Regions from separate parts of the Pseudoalteromonas sp. GB56 genome, predicted to be linked through region 2. Evidence: predicted binding sites of a transcription regulator. Region 2 holds the regulator's gene; the other holds the start of a gene.
The links. Region 2 encodes sigma-54, which starts transcription at its own class of promoters, with help from an activator protein. Its sites were predicted from a motif close to GTTGGCACGNNNNTNGNNT; they were not measured.
Positions count from the first base shown of each region.

Region 1: a site for sigma-54 is predicted at 7,220-7,238, ahead of fliE (flagellar hook-basal body complex protein FliE). Genes of this name have one in related genera too.

Region 1 is NZ_JBPCHK010000001.1:1,311,060-1,322,617, forward strand. Features, by position in the region: gene ACH19P_RS06160 (flagellin N-terminal helical domain-containing protein) at 1-564, shown strand, start outside; gene ACH19P_RS06165 (sigma-54 dependent transcriptional regulator) at 708-2,141, shown strand; gene ACH19P_RS06170 (Rho-binding antiterminator) at 2,202-2,447, opposite strand; gene ACH19P_RS06175 (serine hydrolase domain-containing protein) at 2,539-3,507, opposite strand; gene ACH19P_RS06180 (DNA-3-methyladenine glycosylase I) at 3,822-4,400, opposite strand; gene ACH19P_RS06185 (sensor histidine kinase) at 4,587-5,702, shown strand; gene ACH19P_RS06190 (sigma-54-dependent transcriptional regulator) at 5,695-7,095, shown strand; gene fliE (flagellar hook-basal body complex protein FliE) at 7,277-7,603, shown strand; gene fliF (flagellar basal-body MS-ring/collar protein FliF) at 7,623-9,338, shown strand; gene fliG (flagellar motor switch protein FliG) at 9,331-10,368, shown strand; gene fliH (flagellar assembly protein FliH) at 10,372-11,229, shown strand; gene fliI (flagellar protein export ATPase FliI) at 11,233-11,558, shown strand, end outside.
Region 2 is NZ_JBPCHK010000001.1:734,101-745,658, forward strand. Features, by position in the region: gene ACH19P_RS03445 (VOC family protein) at 1-230, shown strand, start outside; partial or broken gene mgtE (magnesium transporter) at 273-1,632, opposite strand; gene ACH19P_RS03455 (HPr family phosphocarrier protein) at 1,824-2,093, opposite strand; gene rapZ (RNase adapter RapZ) at 2,096-2,941, opposite strand; gene ptsN (PTS IIA-like nitrogen regulatory protein PtsN) at 2,972-3,418, opposite strand; gene hpf (ribosome hibernation promoting factor) at 3,420-3,707, opposite strand; gene ACH19P_RS03475 (RNA polymerase factor sigma-54) at 3,733-5,223, opposite strand; gene lptB (LPS export ABC transporter ATP-binding protein) at 5,247-5,972, opposite strand; gene lptA (lipopolysaccharide transport periplasmic protein LptA) at 5,969-6,502, opposite strand; gene lptC (LPS export ABC transporter periplasmic protein LptC) at 6,492-7,046, opposite strand; gene kdsC (3-deoxy-manno-octulosonate-8-phosphatase KdsC) at 7,043-7,594, opposite strand; gene ACH19P_RS03500 (KpsF/GutQ family sugar-phosphate isomerase) at 7,594-8,562, opposite strand; gene ACH19P_RS03505 (calcium/sodium antiporter) at 8,573-9,544, opposite strand; gene ACH19P_RS03510 (ATP-binding cassette domain-containing protein) at 9,747-10,541, shown strand; gene mlaE (lipid asymmetry maintenance ABC transporter permease subunit MlaE) at 10,541-11,329, shown strand; gene mlaD (outer membrane lipid asymmetry maintenance protein MlaD) at 11,342-11,558, shown strand, end outside.

The DNA of each region.
Region 1 (11,558 bases), 580 kb from region 2:
AACGTTAACGATGCCGTGTCTCGCATACGTGAATTATCAATTCAATCTGGAAACGGGGCATTAAATGACAGTGACCGTCAGGCTTTGCAAGAGGAAGTTGCGCAGTTACAAGAAGAAATTGGCAGCACATTAGAACAAGCGAACTTCGCAGGGAAACCTTTGTTTGATGGGCAAAGCGTGTCATTCCAAATTGGTGCTGACGCCAACCAAACGAATACGCTCAACGCGCCGAATAGCGACTTTCTAAACGCGATAAATTCAATTGATATTTCTACACAGGCGGGAGTTGAGTCGGCATTGCAGATATCCGATGATGCATCACAACTTGTGAATGAACAGCGCTCACAGTTAGGTGCGTTTGAGAACGCGCTTTCGAGTAGCATCCGCAGTTTGTCACAACAGAACGAGAATATCGCAGCGAGCCAAAGTCGAATTCAAGATGCTGACTACGCTCGGATAGTCAGTGAGCGCACTGCGAACGACATCCTAAGCCAAGCATCCATCGCTTTGCGAGGCCAAGCAAACCAAAATGCAGCGTCAATATTGGGCCTGATATCCAATTAGAGTTTAATTTAAATCAATAAAGCATAGGAAAAGTGACTGATTTTTGGCATATACGTCAAAAAAGTGCCACTTTTCCTTGAATCCTCCCCTCACTGCAATACAATCTATTGTTATTACAATCGCTTAGTTTTTGTGGCGCCGGGATGATCCTGATTCTTGATGATAATAATAATAGAGCTTTAGGCTTAAGTTACGCGTTAACGTTTGTTGGCGAAGCGAATAAAATCATATCTTCTACAGACTTAGCGCAAGCAGCTAAATCCACTGAAGAAGCTATTGTGGTGTTAGGGGCGCTCAGTCATGCCCAACATCAACAGTTCATCAAATCACACCCTGAGTTGCCTTTTTTGCTCATCGGTGAAACCCTGAAACCATTATTGGAAATTGCTAACGTAATAGGCCTAATCAGCGAGCCGTTCAATCAAGATATCACCACACAGTTATTGCATGATTGTCAGCAATATCTGCGCATGAAACCGAGTTCAGGTAGTACAAAAAAACCTAAAGCATTTAATGGGTTAGTGGGTGACACTGACGCGGTTAACCATGTACGCTTTCTCATATCACAGGTTGCCAAAACGGATGCTAATGTACTTATTCTTGGCGAATCGGGTACGGGTAAAGAAGTGGTTGCCCGTAATGTGCATTTATTATCTGGGCGACACAAAGGGCCGTTTGTCCCGGTGAACTGTGGTGCGATACCCGGTGAATTGCTAGAAAGCGAACTATTTGGTCATGAGAAGGGGGCGTTTACTGGCGCTATTTCTGCGCGAAAGGGGCGCTTCGAACTCGCTCAAGGCGGTACACTGTTCCTAGATGAAATTGGCGATATGCCTTTGCAGATGCAGGTGAAATTACTGCGCGTCCTGCAAGAGCGCAGTTATGAACGTGTGGGTGGCACCAAACCTATTCAAGCAGATGTGCGTGTTATCGCGGCAACACACCGTGACTTAGAGGAAATGATTGAAGCGGGTGATTTCCGCGAAGATTTGTATTATCGCCTCAATGTTTTCCCTATCGAAAATCCGGCGCTGCGTGAACGCGCTAATGATATTGGCTTATTACTCAAAGAACTGACGAAGCGCGTACAACAGCAAAGTGGTCAGGGCGTTAAATTCACTGACCGAGCAATCGAGAGCTTGCAAGCCCATACTTGGCCCGGCAACATCCGCGAACTGGGTAACCTCGTTGAACGTATGGTGATTATGTTCCCTGATCAAGTGGTCGATGTGCCTGACTTGCCAAGTAAGTATCAGCACGTTGATGTTGAGGCATTTGTACCAGAATACCCAGAAGAGCTGCTCGAGCGCCAAGCGTTGAACGATATATTCGGGGCTGGTTTCGTTGAAGAAGATGATGACCAAGATACCCCTGAGCATGGCCAAAGTGCTGATATGGGCATGTTGCCTGATGAAGGCATCGTTCTTAAAGATTACTTGGGTGAACTAGAAATCAGCCTTATTACTCAAGCGCTTGAACGCTATGACTATGTGGTGGCTCGTGCTGCGGAAATTCTTGGCGTGCGTCGCACCACCTTGGTGGAAAAAATGAAGAAGTATGACCTTAATCGGGATTAAATTTTTTACCCTCGATAAGGCCGCATATTGCGGCCTTTTTTGTGCTTGCTCAGCTAGGTTTTAGTCGAAAGACACATGACAAAAGTGCGGGTTCTCAACAAGGACTTTGAGTTGTGCGATGTTATCCAGCACCACACGTTGTTCGCTTTTCCCAACCAACACTTTGATGCATTCTTCGTGCTGAGTATTCGTTGCAGTATCGAGTGCCGTGCCTTCGACGATACCGCCCGATTTCAATGTAAGTTCAATCGGGTAGTTAAACATGCACACTATTTCTATGTAGTCATACTGACTGCAACTAATCATACGTGAACCATTACTAAAGAATTTACTGTGTGGCTTGCTTGCGGAAGCAGCCTCGTTTTGGCAAATCCGTTGCCAAGTAAACATAACACCGCTAACTCTGCTTTCTGCCCTTTAATTCCTTTCGCACAGCATCGCGAATGTGTGTATGTAATTCAAGCACTCGTTCTATGTCATCAAGACTCAGGGCGAGGTTTTCTAGCATCACAACACTCACGTTAAACTCAGGGTAGTGCAAAGACATTGACATGTAACCTTCTACATAGCCCGTGTGGCTTAACTCAGTGAGGCCATCGTCGAGGTTAATGCGAAGACCATAGCCATAATGCATATTGGGCCAGAAAAACTGCATTTGCGTGTGTGCACGTGTCATGAGTGTATAACTCTTTGGCGCTAATAATGCACCCGAGTGCAGTAGCTGTTGAAATCTAGCGAAAGTTCGTGCTGACGCTATCAGCCCGCCAGCAGGAAGCAAAGCGCGGTCAATTACAAGATTAGAAGGCGAAGGCGGTTGTGCTTCGTTCCAGCCAGTAGCAAGGGAAGGCAGATTTTGCCCAATTGTATTGATTGAACCGGTTTTTGCGTAGAGTGCATCTAGGGCATTGTCTTTAGCAAATTGGGTTATTTGTTCACTAAAGGGCTGCTTATTCACCTTTTCTAACACTTGACCGAGTAATGTATACCCTAAATTTGAATACTGAAACTGGCTTCCTGGCGCAAAGCGCACTGGTGTTCCTAGGGCGACTACTCCTGAGGTATGGCTTAATAAATGATGCAGCGTGATACGCTCATCATAGCGTTGAGCGTTATCTGCGTGAGAAGCATCAGAAAATAGATAGCTGTTTAAAGAATGCGATAAGTCGAGTTTCCCTGCATCCAGTGCTTGCAAAATTAAGGTCGCGGTCACTTGCTTTGACAGCGATGCCACCACAAAGCTCGAATCTACATTGAGATTATCGCCAACGCTTAGTTCCAATACAGTTTTACCATCTTCTAGCATGATCAAGTTGCCGCTAAATGGCAAAGAGGATGTGTCCATTACTTCTTGGACTACAGAGCGCATTTTGTGCGTGTGCGTATCAGAATTTGTCTGCTGCGTAGGTAACTCCTGCGCGGTGTAAGCTGAAATAGGGGGGAGAAGCCCACAGCAAGCTAGCAGTATAGAAATAACGTGAGTACGCATAGGTCGTCCTTTACTCGGTTGCAGCAGCGAATCGTGAAGCTTTCTTATTGAAATGTAAAGAAATAGGTCTTTATTTTTTTGGTTGGTATAGCCATTGACGCAAAGAACAGTTCAAAGTCCACAAGTAAGGTTTACTTTGAACTGTTCTTCACATTACGACAAATAATATTGCGGTGTGTGATAGTACGAGTACCTTATTTATACATGGATAAGACTTCTTCTTTGCGATAGCAGTCGTCATGATGGTCGTTGACCATGCCGCAGGCTTGCATGTGTGCATACACGGTTGTTGAGCCAAGAAATTTAAAACCACGTTTTTTTAGGTCTTTAGCAAACGCATCGGATTGTTCACTGGTGGCAACATAATCCGCTTTAGAGCGAATGGAATTTACACGTGGCTTATGGTCCACAAACTGCCATTGATAATCGCTGAAACTGCCAAATTCGTGCTTAATTTCTAAAAAGCGTTGGGCGTTGTTGATGGTGGCGAGGATTTTGAGCTTATTGCGGACAATGCCTTCATCCGCAAGTAGTCGCTCTATGTCTTTATCATCAAAGGCAGCAACTTTGCGGGCGTCAAAGTTGGAAAACGCTTTGCGGTAGTTGTCGCGCTTTTTCAAAATGGTGTACCAGCTCAAGCCTGCTTGTGCTGATTCCAAGGTTAAAAATTCAAACAAGGTGTCGTCATCATAGATAGGTACGCCCCATTCCTCGTCGTGATAGGCGACGTAATCTGCTTTTGTTAAATCAACCCAATGGCATCGTTCGCACATATTCGCTTCCTTGAAATTACACTTAATATTGCAGTTCCTACACCATAGCAGTTAACTGTTTTTATATACAGTGTCATTTTTTTGTTTTTTCACAATCATCTTCTAACGTATTGTAAATTATGAAAATAAAAGTTGGTACGCTTTGTGCTTTTGTTAAGGGAACCCTGTGTTTAAGAGTAAATAACAATGGCTTTAGCGAGTGTAATAACCCCGCAAATCTTTCAACATGGACAGTTTGTCTCGCCACTGGCGCATGAAGCGTACGTGGGTGAGCTCAGTGATCTTCGACTCCAGGCGAGTTGGTTGAGTCACCTTGTCGATACCATGCCCGCGGGTGTGGTGGTGCTTGATGGGCAGGGGATGATTGCTAAAGCGAATCAAATTGCTATCGACATGTTGGGTGAGCCACTCGAAGGTGAGAAGTGGTTTAGTATTATTCAGCGCTCATTTCGCCCACAACAGGACGATGGCCATGAGGTCTCGTTACGAGATGGTCGCCGTATAAAGCTCGAGATACGCGCATTGGCGCCAGAGCCTGGGCAACTCATTCTCATGACAGATTTAACTGAAACCCGTCAGCTACAAGCTCGTCTGGCACACATGCAACGTTTGAGTGCGCTGGGAAAAATGGTGGCAACACTTGCGCACCAAGTGCGCACTCCTCTGTCTGCAGCTATGTTATATGGTGCAAATCTTGGTTCTCAGCGCCTTAACAGTGAGTCTCGTACACACTTCCACGGCAAGTTGATGTCGCGTTTAAAAGACTTAGAAAGCCAAGTAAACGACATGCTGCTGTTTGCCAAAAGCGGCGAACAACAGGTAGTTGAACCTATGTCTCTTGGTCAGCTATTAAGCGAAGTAAAGCACGGTGCGGATGCCATGCTCTGTGAAAATGGTGCTCAACTACATGTGCAATTACCTGAACCTGATGTACAAGTGATGGGCAATCGCACAGCCCTTGCCAGTGCGATTAACAATTTGATTCACAACAGCCTACAGGTCATTGAACAAGACGCACACATTCATTTGAGCGCGGCGCGTTGCCCTGAGGATGACAGCAAGGTTGATATTATCCTGCGCGACAATGGTCCGGGGATCGGTGATGAATTAAAGCACAAAATCTTTGAGCCCTTCTTCACCACCAAACGACAAGGTACGGGTTTAGGGCTTGCCGTGGTTGCATCAGTAATGAGTTCCCACAAAGGGCAGGTGAGAGTAGTCGATGCGCCACAAGGGGGAGCGCAGTTCATTCTTAGCTTGCCAGTTTTCGACGCCCATCCACAGGAGGACAATCATGAGTAATTATGTCTTAGTGGTCGAGGACGATCCCGGTTTACGTGAGGCGTTAACCGACACATTGTCATTAGCCGGAGTGCAATGCATCGCCGCAAAAAGCGGTGAAGATGCGATTATGATGCTCAAAGAGCATGACGTTTCTTTGGTTGTTAGTGATGTACAAATGCCAGGGATCAATGGCATAGAATTATTAAAGAGTATCAAACTCAATTACCCTGAGTTGCCTGTGTTGATGATGACCGCCTATGCCACCATTGACGATGCAGTTGAGGCGATGCGTCTTGGGGCGATTGATTATATGGCAAAGCCATTTGCGCCAGAGGTGTTACTCAATCTTGTGAGCCGCTATTTACCTGCTGAAACACCTGCGCACAAAGGCCCGATTGTGGCGGACGCCAAAAGTTTGGCGCTTATCGAGTTGGCCAATAAAGTGGCTGACAGCGAAGCCAGCGTTATGGTGATGGGGCCAAGTGGTAGTGGTAAAGAAGTGCTCGCGCGCTACATTCACGACCAGTCTGGACGGGCCAAAGAACCTTTTATCGCCATTAATTGCGCAGCTATTCCCGAGAATATGTTGGAGTCTACATTATTCGGTTATGAAAAAGGCGCATTTACCGGTGCTATCAATGCCTGTCCTGGTAAGTTTGAACAAGCGCAAAACGGCACTATTTTGCTCGATGAAATCACTGAAATGGACTTGAGTTTGCAAGCCAAATTGCTGCGGGTACTACAAGAGCGCGAAGTCGAACGTTTAGGCAGTCGTAAAACTATTGCACTTAACGTGCGCGTGTTGGCCACTTCAAACCGTGATTTAAAAGAGGCGGTGAAAGAGGGCGTGTTCCGTGAGGACTTGTTCTACCGACTGAATGTATTCCCGCTAAAGTGGTTACCACTTTGCCAGCGCCCAGGCGACATTGTGCCATTAGCTGAGCACTTGCTTGAACGTCATTGTCAAACCGCGAAAATGCCGTTAGCAAGTTTAAGTGATGCAGCTAAGCAACGGCTTCTTGCCCATGCATGGCCGGGGAATGTGCGCGAATTGGAGAATGTGATTCAACGGGCATTAATCCTCAAATCGGGCAATGTGGTGGATGAGTCTGCAATTTACATTGAAGAACTTGTTAATGCGCCTAGCTCAATCACACATGCATCTGAACCAGACATTCACGCTGTGGTGCCCACAGTCGAGCATCGCTGCGAACCGGATGAATTCGCGGTGGATGAACAATATACCTTTAAAGACGAGTTAAAGAGCAAAGAGCATAAAATTATTTTAGATACGCTCGCGCGCTTTAACGGCAAACGTAAAGACGTTGCCGACGCGTTAGGTATCAGCCCACGTACTTTGCGCTATAAGATTGCACAAATGCGTGAGCAGGGTATTCAACTGCCTGCTTAATCTCACCTTGAAAGCCCAAATCTGCTTTGGGCTTTTTTATTCTTCGTCAATTTAATGCCAGCTTAAAAAGTCATCACCGTCAAAAAATAAAACAGATAACCTATTGTTTTTATTGGGTAAATTTATTGGCACGCTTAATGCTTTGTTAATCCTAAGATTTATTTATCCAGTGATGTGCAAAATGAAAGTTGAAGCCAACTCATTGTTCCAAGAAATGCAAATGATTGCGCAAGAAGCGCAAGCGCGAAACCCACTTAAACCTGTGATGCCACAGACAACGTCATCCGCGCAATTTGGTGAACTACTAACCAACGCAATTGATACTGTTAACGGCCTACAGCAAGATGCTAAGTCAAAAGTGACGGCAGTTGAAATGGGTGACCGCCGTGTGTCGTTAGCAGAAGCGATGATCGCATCACAAAAATCGTCCGTGGCGTTTGAGGCAACCGTGCAAGTACGTAACAAGCTGGTTGAAGCCTACAAAGACATCATGAACATGCCTGTTTAACGGATAGCGGAGAAGAGTCGTGGCGCAAGCAAACCAATCTACAGATCTCGCCCTAGCCAGTGGTGGTGTCGATTTGGGCACCGGTGGTGATGATCATCATCAAGAACAAAAATCTGGAGTTCTCGGCGCATTGAGCGGTGTCGATATGCTGCGTCAAGTCACGCTTATTGTTGCTCTGGCTATCTGTTTAGCGATTGCGATTTTCATCATTATCTGGGCACGCCAGCCGGACATGCGTCCACTGGGTAAAATGCCGACAGAAGAATTGATTCAGACGCTTGATTTTCTCGACGCGCAAAAAATTGATTACCAGCTTGATGGCAACGTCATCATGGTGCCAGAAGATGCCTATCAAGACATCAAACTTAACATGACTCGCGAAGGTTTAACCCAAGGCCCAGACTCAGGTACCGACATCCTGATGCAAGACATGGGTTTTGGGGTTTCTCAACGCTTAGAGCGTGAGCGTCTCAAACATTCTCGCGAGCAACAACTAGCACGCACTATTGAAGAGTTAAACAAGGTAACCCGTGCCAAAGTGTTGCTGGCTATTCCAAAAGAAAACGTATTTGCGCGGATTGAAAAACAGCCTTCTGCAACGGTCGTGTTAACGGTTAAACGTGGTCGTAATCTTAACAGTGAAGAAATTGACTCTGTGGTTGATATTGTGGCTTCTGCAGTGCAGGGCCTATCGCCAGAGCGTGTGACCGTAACTGACCAAAATGGCCGTTTACTCAACTCTGGCTCGCAAAACTCATTATCTGCACGTTCACGTAAAGAATATGAAATTGAGCGTCAGCGCGAGCAAGAGTATATTGAAAAAATCGACAGCATAATGATCCCTGTGGTCGGCTTGGGCAACTACACAGCGCAAGTAGACTTAATCATGGACTTCAGCGCAGTTGAAGAAACGCAAAAACGTTTCAACCCAGATTTACCGGCAGTGCGCAGTGAAACCACGCTTGAAGAAAACAACATTGGTGGTCTAGCTGTGGGGATTCCAGGTGCGTTGACGAATCAACCACCCGTAAATTCAAATATTCCCGAGAACGCGATGAATGAGCAAAACGCACAATCAACGTCACCTTCTCGTAACCATAAAGAAGCAACCCGTAACTATGAATTGGACACAACCATTTCGCATAAACGTCAACAAACGGGTGTGATTCGTCGAATCAGTGTATCCGTGGCGGTAGATTATCTGCCAGGCGCAGGTGCCGATGGTCAGCCAGCACCGCGTACTGAACAACAACTCAATAATATCCGCCGCTTACTGCAAGGTGGAGTGGGCTTTGACCTACAACGTGGCGATGCGTTAGAAGTGGTCAGCGTGCCTTTCGTACGTGAAGACGCGAGCGTTATTGAAGAGTTACCTTTGTGGGAGCAAAATTGGTTCATTAAATTGGTGCGCTTGGGCTTAGGTGCCTTGGTCATTATCGTACTGATTGTCGCGGTGGTTCGCCCGATGTTGAAACGCCTAATTTACCCGGATGATACACTTGAAGCGTATGATGAGGAATCACTCACTTCAGGCGTGGATATCGGTGATAATACGTTGGATATGCTCAACACTGAATTTGATTCAGCATCAGTTGGCTTCTCACCCGATGGCACACTGCAGTTACCAGATTTACACGGCGACGAAGACCTACTTAAAGCAGTTCGCGCTCTGGTCGCAAATGAGCCAGAATTATCATCACAAGTAGTTAAAGCATGGTTGAACGAAGATGACTGAACAACAAGAAATAGTTAAAGCCAAATTCGATGTCGATAAGCTCGAAGGGGTTGAAAAAGCAGCCATCCTACTTTTGAGCTTGTCCGAAGAAGATGCAGCGCAAATATTAAAGCATTTAGAACCTAAACAAGTTCAGCGCGTGGGCATGACCATGGCGTCACTGGATGATCTAAGTCAAGACAAAATTAGTGCCGTACACAATCTATTTATTGAGCAAATACAACAGTTTAGTACTATTGGTTTCCAATCTGAAGATTTCATTAAGAAAGCGCTCACTGCAGCGCTAGGCGAAGATAAAGCAGCCAGTTTGATTGACCAAATTGTGATGGGTTCAGGTGCTAAAGGTCTAGATTCATTGAAGTGGATGGACTCCAAGCAAGTGGCGAACATTATTCGCAACGAGCACCCGCAGATTCAAACCATTGTGCTGTCTTACTTAGAACCAGAGCAAAGTGCTGAAATCTTGGCGCAGTTTCCTGAGAAAGTGCGACTTGATCTCACCATGCGTATCGCCAATTTAGAAGAAGTTCAGCCAGCGGCATTGCAAGAATTGAACGAAATCATGGAGAAACAGTTTGCTGGTCAAGCGGGTGCCCAAGCCGCGAAGATGGGCGGCTTAAAAGCTGCGGCAGATATCATGAACTATCTCGATACCAATATCGAAGGCCAGTTGATGGATTCAATCCGCGAGCACGACGAAGAAATGTCGCAACAAATCCAAGACTTAATGTTCGTATTCGAGAACTTAATGGATGTGGATGACCGAGGTATTCAAGCTATCTTGCGTGAAGTACAGCAAGACGTGCTGATGAAAGCAATTAAAGGCGCGGACGATGGTCTTAAAGATAAGATCCTTAACAACATGTCCAAACGCGCTGCTGACATGTTGCGAGATGACCTTGAAGCGATGGGACCTGTGCGTGTTAGTGAAGTTGAAGCCGCGCAAAAAGAAATTCTATCGACTGCGCGTCGTCTTGCTGATTCCGGTGAGATCATGCTTGGCAGTGGTGGTGGCGAGGAGTTCCTATAAGCCATGAGCGACACTAAATTGCACCGTGGAAGACCACTTGATGCCAGTGAAGCAGCCGATGAACTGTTGCAAAATTGGCCCATTCCTAATGTCTCAGCGAAACCTGAGTCATTGCAAGGTCGCTCCACGGCATTTGGTACTCCATTAGAAGAGCTTTACCGTACCCATGTGGAAAATGAGGTTGTTGAAGAAGGCGATGACTCCCATGTGCACGCCCCTCAAGAACAGGACTTCCCAAAACTCACGATGGAAGAGTTGGAGCAAATTCGTCAGGATGCGTATGAAGAGGGATTAAAGCAAGGCCATGAACAAGGTTATATAGACGGGTTTGAAAAAGGTGTTAGCGAAGGTAAAGAAGCGGGCTTCAAAGAAGGTGTAAAACAAGGCAATGAACAAGGCCTTGAAGATGCCAAACCACTGATTGATGAGCAATTGACTGTGCTTAAAGCGATGCTTGAGTCACTCGATGAGCCAGTTAAGCACCTTGACCAACAAGTGGAAAATGAAGTGCTATTTTTAGCCAGTGAACTGGCCAAAGCTATTACCTTGCATGAGATAAAAACGCACCCTGAGGTGATTCTCAATGCCCTTAAAGCGGCAACGGATGCTCTGCCGAGCAATGAAGCACAATGTCAGATTTACCTGCACCCTGAAGATTTAGAAATCGTCAGTGTGCATTTTGATGAGCAAGCCCTTGCAAATCGCCACTGGCAATTACTCGCAGAGCCAACGCTAGAGCGTGGCGGCTGCCATATTAAGCAGCAACGGTCCTCAATCGATATGGGGTTGTCCCAGCGAATGACTCAAGTTATTGAGAGTTTCTTACAAGATGCGGGTGTGCATGTTGAAGGGAAGGATTAAATAATGTCCTTACCCCTACTTGAGCGTTTGCAAGAAAAGCGTAAATACATCCACCAACCTTCAGTGTCTGTTGCTGGCAGTTTGACTCGCGTTGTTGGTCTTACCCTTGAGGCAAAAGGGCTACATGCGCCTGTGGGTAGCCAATGTTTAGTGGAAACTAATCAAGGCATGGTTGAAGCAGAAGTGGTGGGCTTTAACGACGATATTTTATACCTCATGCCCAACGACCGTATTTCGGGTGTGCTACCAGGGGCTCGCGTTATTCCTCAAGCGAAACAACCAGGTTTACCAGTGGGGATGAGCTTATTGGGACGCGTGGTTGATGGATT
Region 2 (11,558 bases):
ACAACCGCAACCTCGAAGGCCATCAACAAGGTCTCGCACACTTTGCTTATGTGACGCAAAATCTCGATGAAGTCATTACACGACTACAGCAGGCGGGTTTTGAAATTGCGAAACAAGGTGCGGATAATCCCTATCGTCGTAATGTGTACTTCATAGACCCTGCGGGCTTTGAAGTGGAGTTTGTGCAGTATCTTACAGATATTCCTGAGTTGCGGAATAATGAGCTGTAAACGCGTTTTAGATGCCCAAAAATGGGCATCGACGTCAATACATTAAATCAAGAACCAGGTTGCGGTGCCGAGGAAGGCAAAGATACCAACAATATCCGTAACTGTAGTCAGTACCACGTTACCTGCAAGTGCTGGATTCGATGTTCATTCTTTTCAGAATAAGCGGGATAACCGCACCGGCGATACCTGCGGCCAGCAAGTTCATAAACATGGCGAAAGCTATCACTAAACCGATAGTGAGATCCCACTTCCATAGCGCTATGGCTGAGCCTATTAACACGGCCCAGAGCACGCCATTGAGTGCGCCGATTGCGAGTTCTTTGGTGAGTAAGAACTTTTGGTTGGTGTCGTTAATATGCCCCAGAGCAAGACCACGGATCACAAGGGTTAGGGTTTGTGAGCCCGCAACACCCCCCATTGATGGCACAATACCATTCAATACGGCAAGGAAAGGCAGAATACCCAAGGTGCTCTCAAAGAAGCTGGCAACAAAGGCGGCGAGCATGGCGGTCAGCAAGTTAACACCCAACCACACAGAGCGGCGCTTGGTACTTTTCACTACGGGTGCGAAGGTGTCTTCTTCATCATCTAGACCCGCAAGACTTAACATGCTGTGCTCAGCGCCTTCACGGATAACGTCAACGATGTCATCGATTGTGATACGACCAAGCAGATGTGCTTGTTCATCAACTACCGGTGCTGAAATCCAGTTATGACGCTCAAACAGTTGTGCAACTTCAGATTCATCCATGGTGATGGGAATCGACTCACACTCATCATCCATCACTTCGCGAACAATCGCGTCCGGCATAGTCGTCAACAAAGATGTAAGCGGCAGAGAACCGAGAAAACAGTTATCTTTATCGACCACGTACAACTCATCCGTGCCTTCAGGTAATTCACCTTTGAGGCGTAAATAACGCAGTACCACATCAATGGATACATCAGGACGAATGGTCACCGTATCGGTGTTCATCAAGGCACCCGCAGAGCGCTCTTGATATGACAAAGCCGTCGTCGCACGGTCGCGATTCTGGCTGTCCATCGCCTCGATTACGTCTTTATAGACTGGCTCAGGTAAGCTACGAAGTACTTCACCTAGGTCATCGTCGTCCATGTCTTCGGTCGCAGCAGCAATGTGCTCCGGTTCCATTCGCGCAATGATACTTAGACGTACATCTTCAGAGAGTTCTTCGAGAACATCACCTTGTACATCAGGATCGACGAGAGACCAAAGTTTAAAACGTGTTTTGTGTGGGGAAGACTCTAAAAGTAGCGCCGTATCACTGGGCGCTGTTTTTGCTAAAAGCCTGCGTACATGAACAAACTGGCCGCTGCTAAGGGCTTCAGTAATTTCCTGAAGTGGTTGGAGCGGATTTTCTTGTTCATAGGCTTCTGGCATAGGCTTCCCTTAAAGATAAAACTGGAAGAAATCTGCTTATAAGCGAGCACTTACAAGCGCTTGATAAGTTTACCTTAACTCAGACAAAGATACCAAAGGTAAATGAGATATAGAGGGTGTTTATATTTTGGGTAATAAACAATTACTAAACACAGAGGGTATTTTTGCTTAACTGAACACCCGTGAAGGAGCTACTCTTGCTCGTGGAATTTTTCGGCGATTAATTGCCCAATTGCGACAAGGGCCCCTTCCTCGTCATTGCCTTCACACACTACTCGTACTTCTTTTCCTTTGCCACTTTCAAGTAGCAACAGTGCGAGAACACTGTCTGCCTCAGCGCTTTTATCACCTTGATAGAGGGTGATTTTAGCGTCAAAATTCATTGCTAATTGCGCGAGCTGAGAAGCGGCGCGGGCGTGAAGGCCGAGTTTATTCTGGATAACAAAGGTGGCTTCTGTCACGGTTACTTTTCCTGTTCACGGTGGCGGATTTTGACGTTTGGGTAGGTATCCATAAAGCGCTCTCCCAATGTCTGCGCTAAATAAACAGAACGGTGTTGACCGCCAGTACAGCCAATCGCAATCGTTAAATAGCTGCGGTTATTGCGCTCCAGATGAGGTAACCAAGTTTGCACGAAGGTTTGAATCTGCCAAGTAAACTTCTGTACGATACCATCGCTTGAGAGGTAATCTTTTACTGGCTGATCTAAACCGGTTAGCGGCTTGAGCTCAGGTTCCCAGTGAGGGTTAGGTAAGAAGCGCGCATCAAATACGTAATCAGCATTTTTCGGGATGCCGTGTTTAAAGCCAAATGACTCAAAGGTGATGAGTAATGGTTTATCTTTCTTACCGAGGACTTTTTCACGCACCATTTCAGCTAACTGATGAACGCTGAGTTCGCTCGTATCGATAATAAAGTTAGCGTGCGAGATTAACACGTCTAACAGTTTCTTTTCCTCACGAATAGCAATGTCTAATGGCAGGTTTTGCATCGATAATGGGTGCAATCGACGTGTTTCAGAAAAACGTTTAATCAGCGTTTGCTCGTCGCTATCTAGATAAAATAGAGAGGGTTTTGAAAATGCAGGAAGATAAGCCAAGATATCACTGAATTCCTGCTCTTCTTTGGGTAAGTTTCGCACATCGATACTGACAGCGATTTTGTCGTAGTTGTCTGAGACACTGCGCACAAGAGCGGGCAGCAGATTAACTGGGATATTGTCTACGCAGTAATAACCTAAATCTTCTAATACGCGCAAAGCGACAGACTTACCTGAACCAGAGCGACCACTGACAATAATCAATTCCACTTTAATTCCCTTAAACTTCCTGTGACTAAATTAGGCCACAAATAGCTGATAGAGCTCCTGATCTGTGGTGACTGTTCTCAGCTGTTTGCACAATTGCTTGTCTTTAAGTCTATCAGCAATTTGCGCTAAGGTCTTGAGGTGTTGATCACACTGATTATCTGGTACGAGCAGTGCGACAAAAATATCAACAGGACGATTATCTATGGCATCAAAGTTAATGGCTTCGCGGTTGGTGACTATGATGGCAATGGTTTGTTCAATGCCTTCCAATCGACCGTGAGGAATTGCGACGCCTTTCCCAAAGCCAGTACTGCCGAGCTTCTCTCGCGCCAAAAGCGCATCGAGAATGGTTTGCTCGTTTAAATGCGGTGCGTGTTGATGAGCGACCTGTGCTAGGTACTCCAACATTCTTTTTTTGCTATTAAAAAGGACCGCAGCTTTGCTGCAGTCCTTGGAGAAAAGATGTTCTAAGCTCATTTTAGTGTCGAGATAATTTCTCTTTATGTTTAATTACTTGGCGATCCAATTTATCAATTAGGCCATCAATCGCCGCATACATATCTTGGTGCTCTGCGGTGGCAAATAATTCGCCGCCATTTACGTGAAGTGTTGCTTCTGCTTTTTGTGTGAGTTTCTCTATATCAAGGATGACATGCACATTATTAATATGGTCAAAATGACGCTCAAGTTTTGCAAATTTACTATTCACATAGTTACGAAGAGAGTCTGTGATTTCTACATGACGACCGGTAAGATTCAATTGCATAAGCATTTTCCTTCTTGTCTAACGTCTATATCAAGCTTTTACGTTGATTTGACGGTGGTATGGCTAACGATTCACGATATTTCGCAATCGTTCGTCGAGCCACTTTGATTCCTTGCTCTGCGAGTATATCGGCTATTTTGCTGTCGCTTAATGGCTTGGCAACATTTTCCGCCGCTACTAGCTTCTTGATTAATGCTCGAATCGCTGTGGATGAGCATTCACCTCCATTTTCGGTGTTCACATGGCTGGAGAAGAAATACTTCAACTCAAAAATCCCACGTGGCGTATGCATATATTTTTGGGTCGTTACACGAGAAATTGTCGACTCGTGCATCTCAACCATTTCGGCCACGTCATTGAGGACCATTGGTTTCATCGCTTCTTCGCCATGTTCAAAGAATGCCTGTTGTTGTTGAACAATGCAATTAGTTACTTTGAGTAAGGTATCGTTGCGTTGTTCCAGGCTCTTTATAAACCATTTAGCCTCTTGTAAGTGAGAGCGTATAAACTGGCTGTCACTTTGTGATTTACAGCTACGGCCTAATGATGCGTAATGATCATTAACTCGTATCTTCGGCATGCTGTCAGGATTTAACTCGACCAGCCAACGCCCTTTAACCTTCTTAACGGATACATCAGGAATCACGTATTCTGACTCTTCGCGCACAATAGTTGCGGCAGGTTTCGGACTCAAACTGTGTATCAGCGTCATCACCTCTTTTAACTGAGCTTCTTTAAGCTTAGTCTTTTTCATTAAGGTGCGATAGTCACGGTTACCTAGCAAATCAATGTAATTACAAATTACCTCTTTCGTTTCACTAAGCCAAGGGGTTTGAGGTGAAAATTGATTGAGTTGGATCAATAAGCATTCCTGTAGTGAACGCGCACCAATTCCAACAGGATCAAAGAGTTGTATTCTTTTTAGGACAGCTTCAATTTCATCTAGTTCGATTTCTACGTCTTGCTCCTCGTGATTTAAACTCTCGAGCAAATCTTCAGTAGAAACGGTTAGTAAGCCATTGTCGTCGATTGCTTCAATAATGGCTGTCGCAATCGCTTCATCGACTGGGCTAAATGGGGTGAGTTGCAGTTGCCACATCAAATAATCGTGCAGTGTCTCGGTGGTTTCACCTTGGTAGACAAACTCATCATCAGGCATTGGACCTGCTGAAGCTACGGGAGCTGCACTGATATATTCATCCCAAGATACATCCATGGGTAATTCATCACTGATCGAGTCGTTGTTTAATGCGTCAGAACTTTCTATTTGGTCGCTGCTTTGTGATTCAACATCGACTTTGTCTTCACCGTTTTGTAGGCGTTCGTTATCGTTCTTATCACTCGCGTTGTCAGCGTAATTTTCTTCTTCGACTTCTAAGAGTGGGTTAGCGTCAAGTGCTTCTTGAATTTCTTGTTGAAGATCCAAAGTACTGAGCTGCAACAAGCGAATAGCTTGCTGCAATTGTGGGGTCATTGTTAATTGCTGGCCTAAGCGCAGCTGTAATGATTGCCTCATGTACTCTAACAATCCTTTTGTTGTTATAGCCTAAATTGCTCACCTAAATAAACATCACGAACGGTTTGATCGGCGAGCACTTGTTGTGGTGTGCCTGACGCAATCAATTCACCGTGAGAGACGATATAAGCGGTTTCGCATACATCTAAGGTTTCACGCACATTGTGGTCGGTGATAAGTACACCGATGCCACGGTTTCGCAGGTGCTCAATGATTTTCTTTATATCTAACACCGAAATAGGGTCTACACCAGCAAAAGGTTCATCTAAAAGGATAAATTTGGGGTTTGCGGCTAAAGCGCGAGCAATTTCAACGCGACGGCGCTCACCACCTGATAATGCCATTCCAAATGAATCGCGAATATGCTGGATATTAAATTCGTCCAACAAGCTTTCTAATTGTTCCTCTCGGCCTGCTTTGTTTAGGTCCTTGCGCGTCTCTAAAATCGCCATCAGGTTCTGATAAACGGTGAGTTTTCGAAATATCGAAGACTCTTGCGGTAAATAGCCTATGCCCAGCCGCGCACGAGAGTGCATTGGCAGCAATGTGATGTCTTGATCGTCTATGCTGATCATGCCTTTGTCACTGGGTACCAGACCCACAATCATGTAGAAGGTCGTGGTTTTACCTGCGCCGTTTGGGCCCAATAAACCAACAATGCTGCCAGCTTTAACTTCCAGTCCTACGTCTTTTACAACTTCACGACCTTTGTAGCTTTTTGCTAATTTTTGCGCCTTCAATGTGGTCATGGTTGTTCCTTTTCCTCAGGCTTTTCTTCGCTCTGTGGTGTCAAAGTCGTGCGTACTCGTGTACTTGAATTTTTGTCTTTCTCGGCGCTGATGGTCTGTTTATCTATATCATAGCTGATAGTTTCAGCGATGATCTGTTGATCAGCCATTTCAATTTTTGCGTCACCTTTGATTTGTAAAATTTGCGTGGCAACGTCGTAGCGAATTTCTTTTGCAGAAGCGGTAATTTGCTGACCATCTTCCATGGTTTCTATATACATCGCTGGACTACCCGTGGCGATCAGCAGTTGCTTATTGTCACCCAGTTCTGGGCGGCGGTGCGCTTCTAAACGATCAGCTTTTATTTGACGATTACCATGAACGATGTGCACGTTTTTATCAAAAATAGTGATATTTTCTTTGATCATGGCAATTTGGTTATCGGCGTCAATTAACACTTCTGTCGTGTTGATTGTTTGTTCCGCGTGCGCGCCCATTGCGCTTAGGCTAAGCCCTAAACCAAGAATTAATGCATTGAATTTATTGGTCATAATATACTGTTCGCGTATGTTTTATTAATTCCACTATCTCTGTATTGATATCTGCTTTCAAGCCCTGACCTGTGATTAATACATCAGGCCCTCTGAGCTCAACGCTTTGCTCCGATTCCATTCGTTGCGCATCAATGTCTATTTGGATAGCCGCCGCTTTGACTTGTTCAATCATTGCCCCTTCTAATAAGTTGGTGGCAACAACGTTATTTTCCAAGATCAAAATATTATTGTTATATAAAGTGGCTTCGTCGGCAGTCAATCGCCAGCGTTCGCCATCGTTATACAGTGTAAATTCTGGTTTTCTAAAATGGGTGAAGCCAAGTTCTTCAAACATTTCCATTTGTTCAGCATAAACACTGTGGCTTAACGCCCCCTGATCGTTATAACTACGCTGTCGTAAACCAGTCGCTGTGTAATCAGGTGTCGCAATAGCTTGGTCCGTTTTCACCACCGTTTGTTCTTGCTTCATAAAATACGGTGCCCACAACCAAGCCATAATAGCGAGGAAAATGATGGAAATAAGCAACCGAGCATTGTTCATGAACTGGTACCTTTAGTGCCTAAGGAGTGACCTTGCGCCAACATCAATAAGTCAGTGAGTTCGCGCACGGCGCCAAAACCACCAGGCATCAGTGTCGTATAATGTGCGATGCGTTTGATTAGTGGGTGAGCATCATTCACGGCAACTGCAAAGCCGACTTTTTCCATGACCGGTAAATCTGGGCCATCGTCCCCGATATAAGCAACTTGGTCATCATTGAGTCCTAACGTGGCCTTGAGTTCTGCATAAGCTTCAAGTTTGTTCTCTTTGCCTTGATAGATATGCTGCACACCTAGGCTCGTCATACGGGTTTCAACGATGCGAGATTGACGGCCAGTAATAACCGCGACGCGGACACCCGAGTCCATCAAGGCTTTTATGCCAAACCCATCTTTGGTGTTGAAGGCTTTGAGTTCTTCGCCTTGATTGCCTAAGTAGATACGGCCATCAGAAAATACGCCGTCGATATCACATATCAGCAGCTTTACCCGTGAGGCTCTTTGCCACGCATTCTCTGCAATCGGTTGATATAACTCGCTAAATAGCATTAAAGCACTCCTGCTCTAAGTAGATCTTGCATATTGAGGGCACCTACAGGACGCTGATGTTCATCAACAACAATCAGACCATTTATACGTTTACGTTCCATCACATTGAGCGCTTCAGCTGCTAGCATGTTGGCCTTCGCTGTGGTGCAATTTGGCGTCATCACTTCCACAAGTGCGGTGCTGTGAATATCGATACGATGCTCAAGCACTCGGCGTAAATCACCATCGGTGAACAGTCCAACTAATTTGCCCTCATCATCGACGACTGCAGTCATGCCCAAGCCTTTGGTGGAAATTTCCAGTAGCGCGTCTTTTATGCTTTGTGATTGGTGTGAACGCGGCACATTATCACCGCTGTGCATCACGTCTTTCAGCGTTAATAATAGCCTCTTTCCAAGACTGCCGCCGGGGTGCGAAAGAGCGAAATCATCTGCAGTAAATCCTTTTGATTCTAGAAGAGCCACTGCAATAGCGTCGCCCATAGCGAGAGTCGCAGTGGTACTCGCCGTAGGTGCAAGTCCCAGAGGGCAGGCTTCTTTTGAAACGCCAATACAGATGTGTAAATCAGACAGCGTTGCCATACTTGAAGTGGCACTGCCTGTCATCGCGATAAGCGCGGCGCCAATGCGTTTGATAACTGGGATAATACTCACGATTTCATGAGTTTCACCCGAATTGGATATGAGCAACACGACATCTTGCGCGGTAATCATACCTAGGTCACCATGGCTCGCTTCGCCAGGATGTACAAAAAATGCTGGGGTACCTGTGCTTGCTAGTGTGGCTGCGATTTTATTGCCGATATGACCAGATTTGCCAATTCCGACTACGATGATTCGGCCACTACACTGCTCCATAAGTTCACAGGCTTGAGTGAATTGTTCGTCCAGATGCGCAAGCTGCTCTTGTAAGGCTTGAGTTTCGGTTTCAATAACGCGTTGTGCCGTGGCGATGTAGCTTTGTGTCATATACATTACTCTATGCTATCTGGCTAAAAATATATCCTTGGTAGGCAAAAAATGCGACTAACAACATGCCTCCCTCAACCCTGTTGATGCGTCTCGCACCACGAAAGTTCAAACTCATTGCAATAAGTACGATGGTCGCTGCGATCATTACTAGGGCGTCTCTATTGGCCGCTGATGCGTCGATTGTAGAAGGGTTCAAGATACCAGCGATGGATAGAACCGCTAAAATGTTAAATAGATTCGAGCCAACAATGTTGCCCAGCGCCAAATCGTCTTCTTTTTTCAATACTCCAGCTACACACGCTGCTAACTCAGGCAAACTGGTACCAACGGCAATAATAGTTAGACCAATAACAAGGTCACTAAGACCAAAATACTGCGCGATATCGACCGCTGAATCGACAATGAAATGAGAACTCACCGGCAACAAAATTAAACCGACGATAAGCCAGAACGCTGCGGATTTGGTACTGACATCGGAAGGTACTTCATCACATGCTTCGCTAACGAATGGATCTTCTTCCACTTGCTTTTGATTTCGGGAAATAACAATAAGAAATGCAATGAAGGCAATAAAGCCGACCAATAACAACCAGCCTTCTGTTTTTGAAAAATAATTGTCAGTGAACATGTACCAAGCAATAAGGGACACAACCAACACTAACGGCATCTCCCGTTTCAAGGTGATAGAAGAGACCGACAGTGGGCGTAAAAGTGCAGTGATACCTAATACCAAAAGGATATTAGTTATATTGGAGCCAACCGCATTACCAACTGCGGTGTCTGTTTTATCAGCCAATGCAGCTGATGCCGATACCATCATTTCTGGCGCAGAAGAGCCCATTGCGACGACGGTTAAACCTATTATTAATGCAGGTACACCAAGGTTACGCGCCAATGCTGCGGCACCGAAAACAAAGCGGTCAGCACTCCACACAAGTGCGACAAAGCCGGCAACAAGAATGGCAAAAGAAGTGAGCATGATTGCAAAGCCAAAAATTAATTCTAAACAGTGGCGCAAATAGTATCAAAAGCCGTTGTAATTGTGTAAAAAAACGCACCCGATTTGTGCATACTCGGCCTTTTTTGAATGATCTTACAAATTTTTACAGATTCTTTTTTCCCTTGACGCAAAAAAACTTTAAAATGCTCGGTCTAATGATAGAAATAAATGGGAGAGCGACTTGTCGCAACCAATCGTTGAAATCAAGGATGTTACCTTTAAACGCGCGGAGCGCGTTATCTATCAGAATATGGACTTTACCATACCTAAAGGGAAGATCACGGCTATTATGGGTCCCAGTGGCATCGGTAAAACAACGCTGCTGCGTTTAATTGGTGGTCAGTTGAAGCCCGACAGTGGCGATATTCTATTCCAAGGTCAAAGCATTCCGAGTATGTCTCGCACGGCGCTGTACCAAGCGCGGACAAAGATGAGCATGCTCTTTCAAAGCGGCGCGTTATTCACCGATATGTCAGTGTTTGACAACATTGCCTTTCCGCTTCGAGAACATACGCATCTTAGCGAAGAGCTTATTCGTCTAATCGTGTTGATGAAGCTTCAAGCTGTCGGCTTACGTGGCGCTAAAGATTTAATGCCTGCTGAGCTCTCGGGCGGGATGGCACGTCGGGCAGCATTGGCTCGTTCAATTGCCTTAGACCCAGAATTCATTATGTACGATGAGCCTTTTGCTGGGCAGGATCCCATATCAATGGGGGTGCTGGTTAAGCTCATTAAATCATTGAACGAAGTACTTGGTTTATCCTCATTGATTGTCACCCATGATGTGCCTGAGGTGATGAGTATTGCGGATCACGTCATCATCATTGCTGAAAAAGGCGTTATTGGTAGTGGCAGTCCTCAAGAATTGCGCAAACATGAATCACCACTGGTGCAACAATTCTTGCAGGGATTGTCAGATGGACCAGTACCTTTTCACTTTGATGCTGAGCCTTATGAACAGGAGTTGTTGTCATAATGTCTGCAATTATCAACTTTTGGCAGCAACTAGGCCATAAAACACTGAGTCGATTTGCCTCAATGGGACGCGCAACACAGATGTTGCTTGGTGCCTTGTTGAGTATGCCCAACTTCCGCAAAGGGACCCCTTTACTTATTCGCCAGCTCTATATGGTTGGCTTCTTGTCATTAATTATCATTGTTGTGTCTGGCTTATTCATTGGGATGGTGCTTGCTTTACAGGGGTACACCGTCTTAGTGGGGTACGGCGCAGAAGATAGTTTGGGGCCGCTTGTTGCATTGAGTTTGCTTCGGGAACTCGGTCCGGTAGTAACAGCCTTGTTATTTGCTGGGCGAGCGGGAAGCGCATTGACTGCTGAGATCGGTTTGATGAAAGCAACCGAGCAATTAACCAGTTTAGAAATGATGGCCGTTGATCCGCTAAAACGCGTCGTTGCACCGCGCTTTTGGGCAGGGATTATCAGTATGCCAGCACTGGCTTTGATCTTCTCAGCTGTGGCCATTATCGGTGCGCACCTCGTGGGTGTTGATTGGCTGGGTGTTGACAGAGGTAGTTTCTGGTCAATTATGCAATCGCAGGTTTCATTCGAAAAAGACATTCTCAACGGCATCATCAAGAGCTTCGTTTTTGCTTTGCTGGTGACGTGGATTGCGCTCTATAAGGGATATGACTGTATCCCGACTTCTGAGGGTATAAGCAGAGCAACTACCGAGACCGTTGTACACTCTTCATTGGCCGTGCTTGGCTTTGATTTTATTTTGACCGCCGTGATGTTTGGCGGCTAAAGGATTAACACCATGAATTCGAGAAAAATTGAAATTTTGGTTGGCTTGTTCGTATCGATGGGGGTTGCAGCCCTTGTCATGCTTGCGCTGAAAGTCGCAAATGCAGGAATTGCTGGTAGTAATGGTACTTATTCATTGCACGCTAAGTTTGAGAATATAGGATCACTAAAAGTACGTGCACCGATTAAAGTGGGTGGCGTCGTAATTGGGCGTGTTGAAAATATCTTGG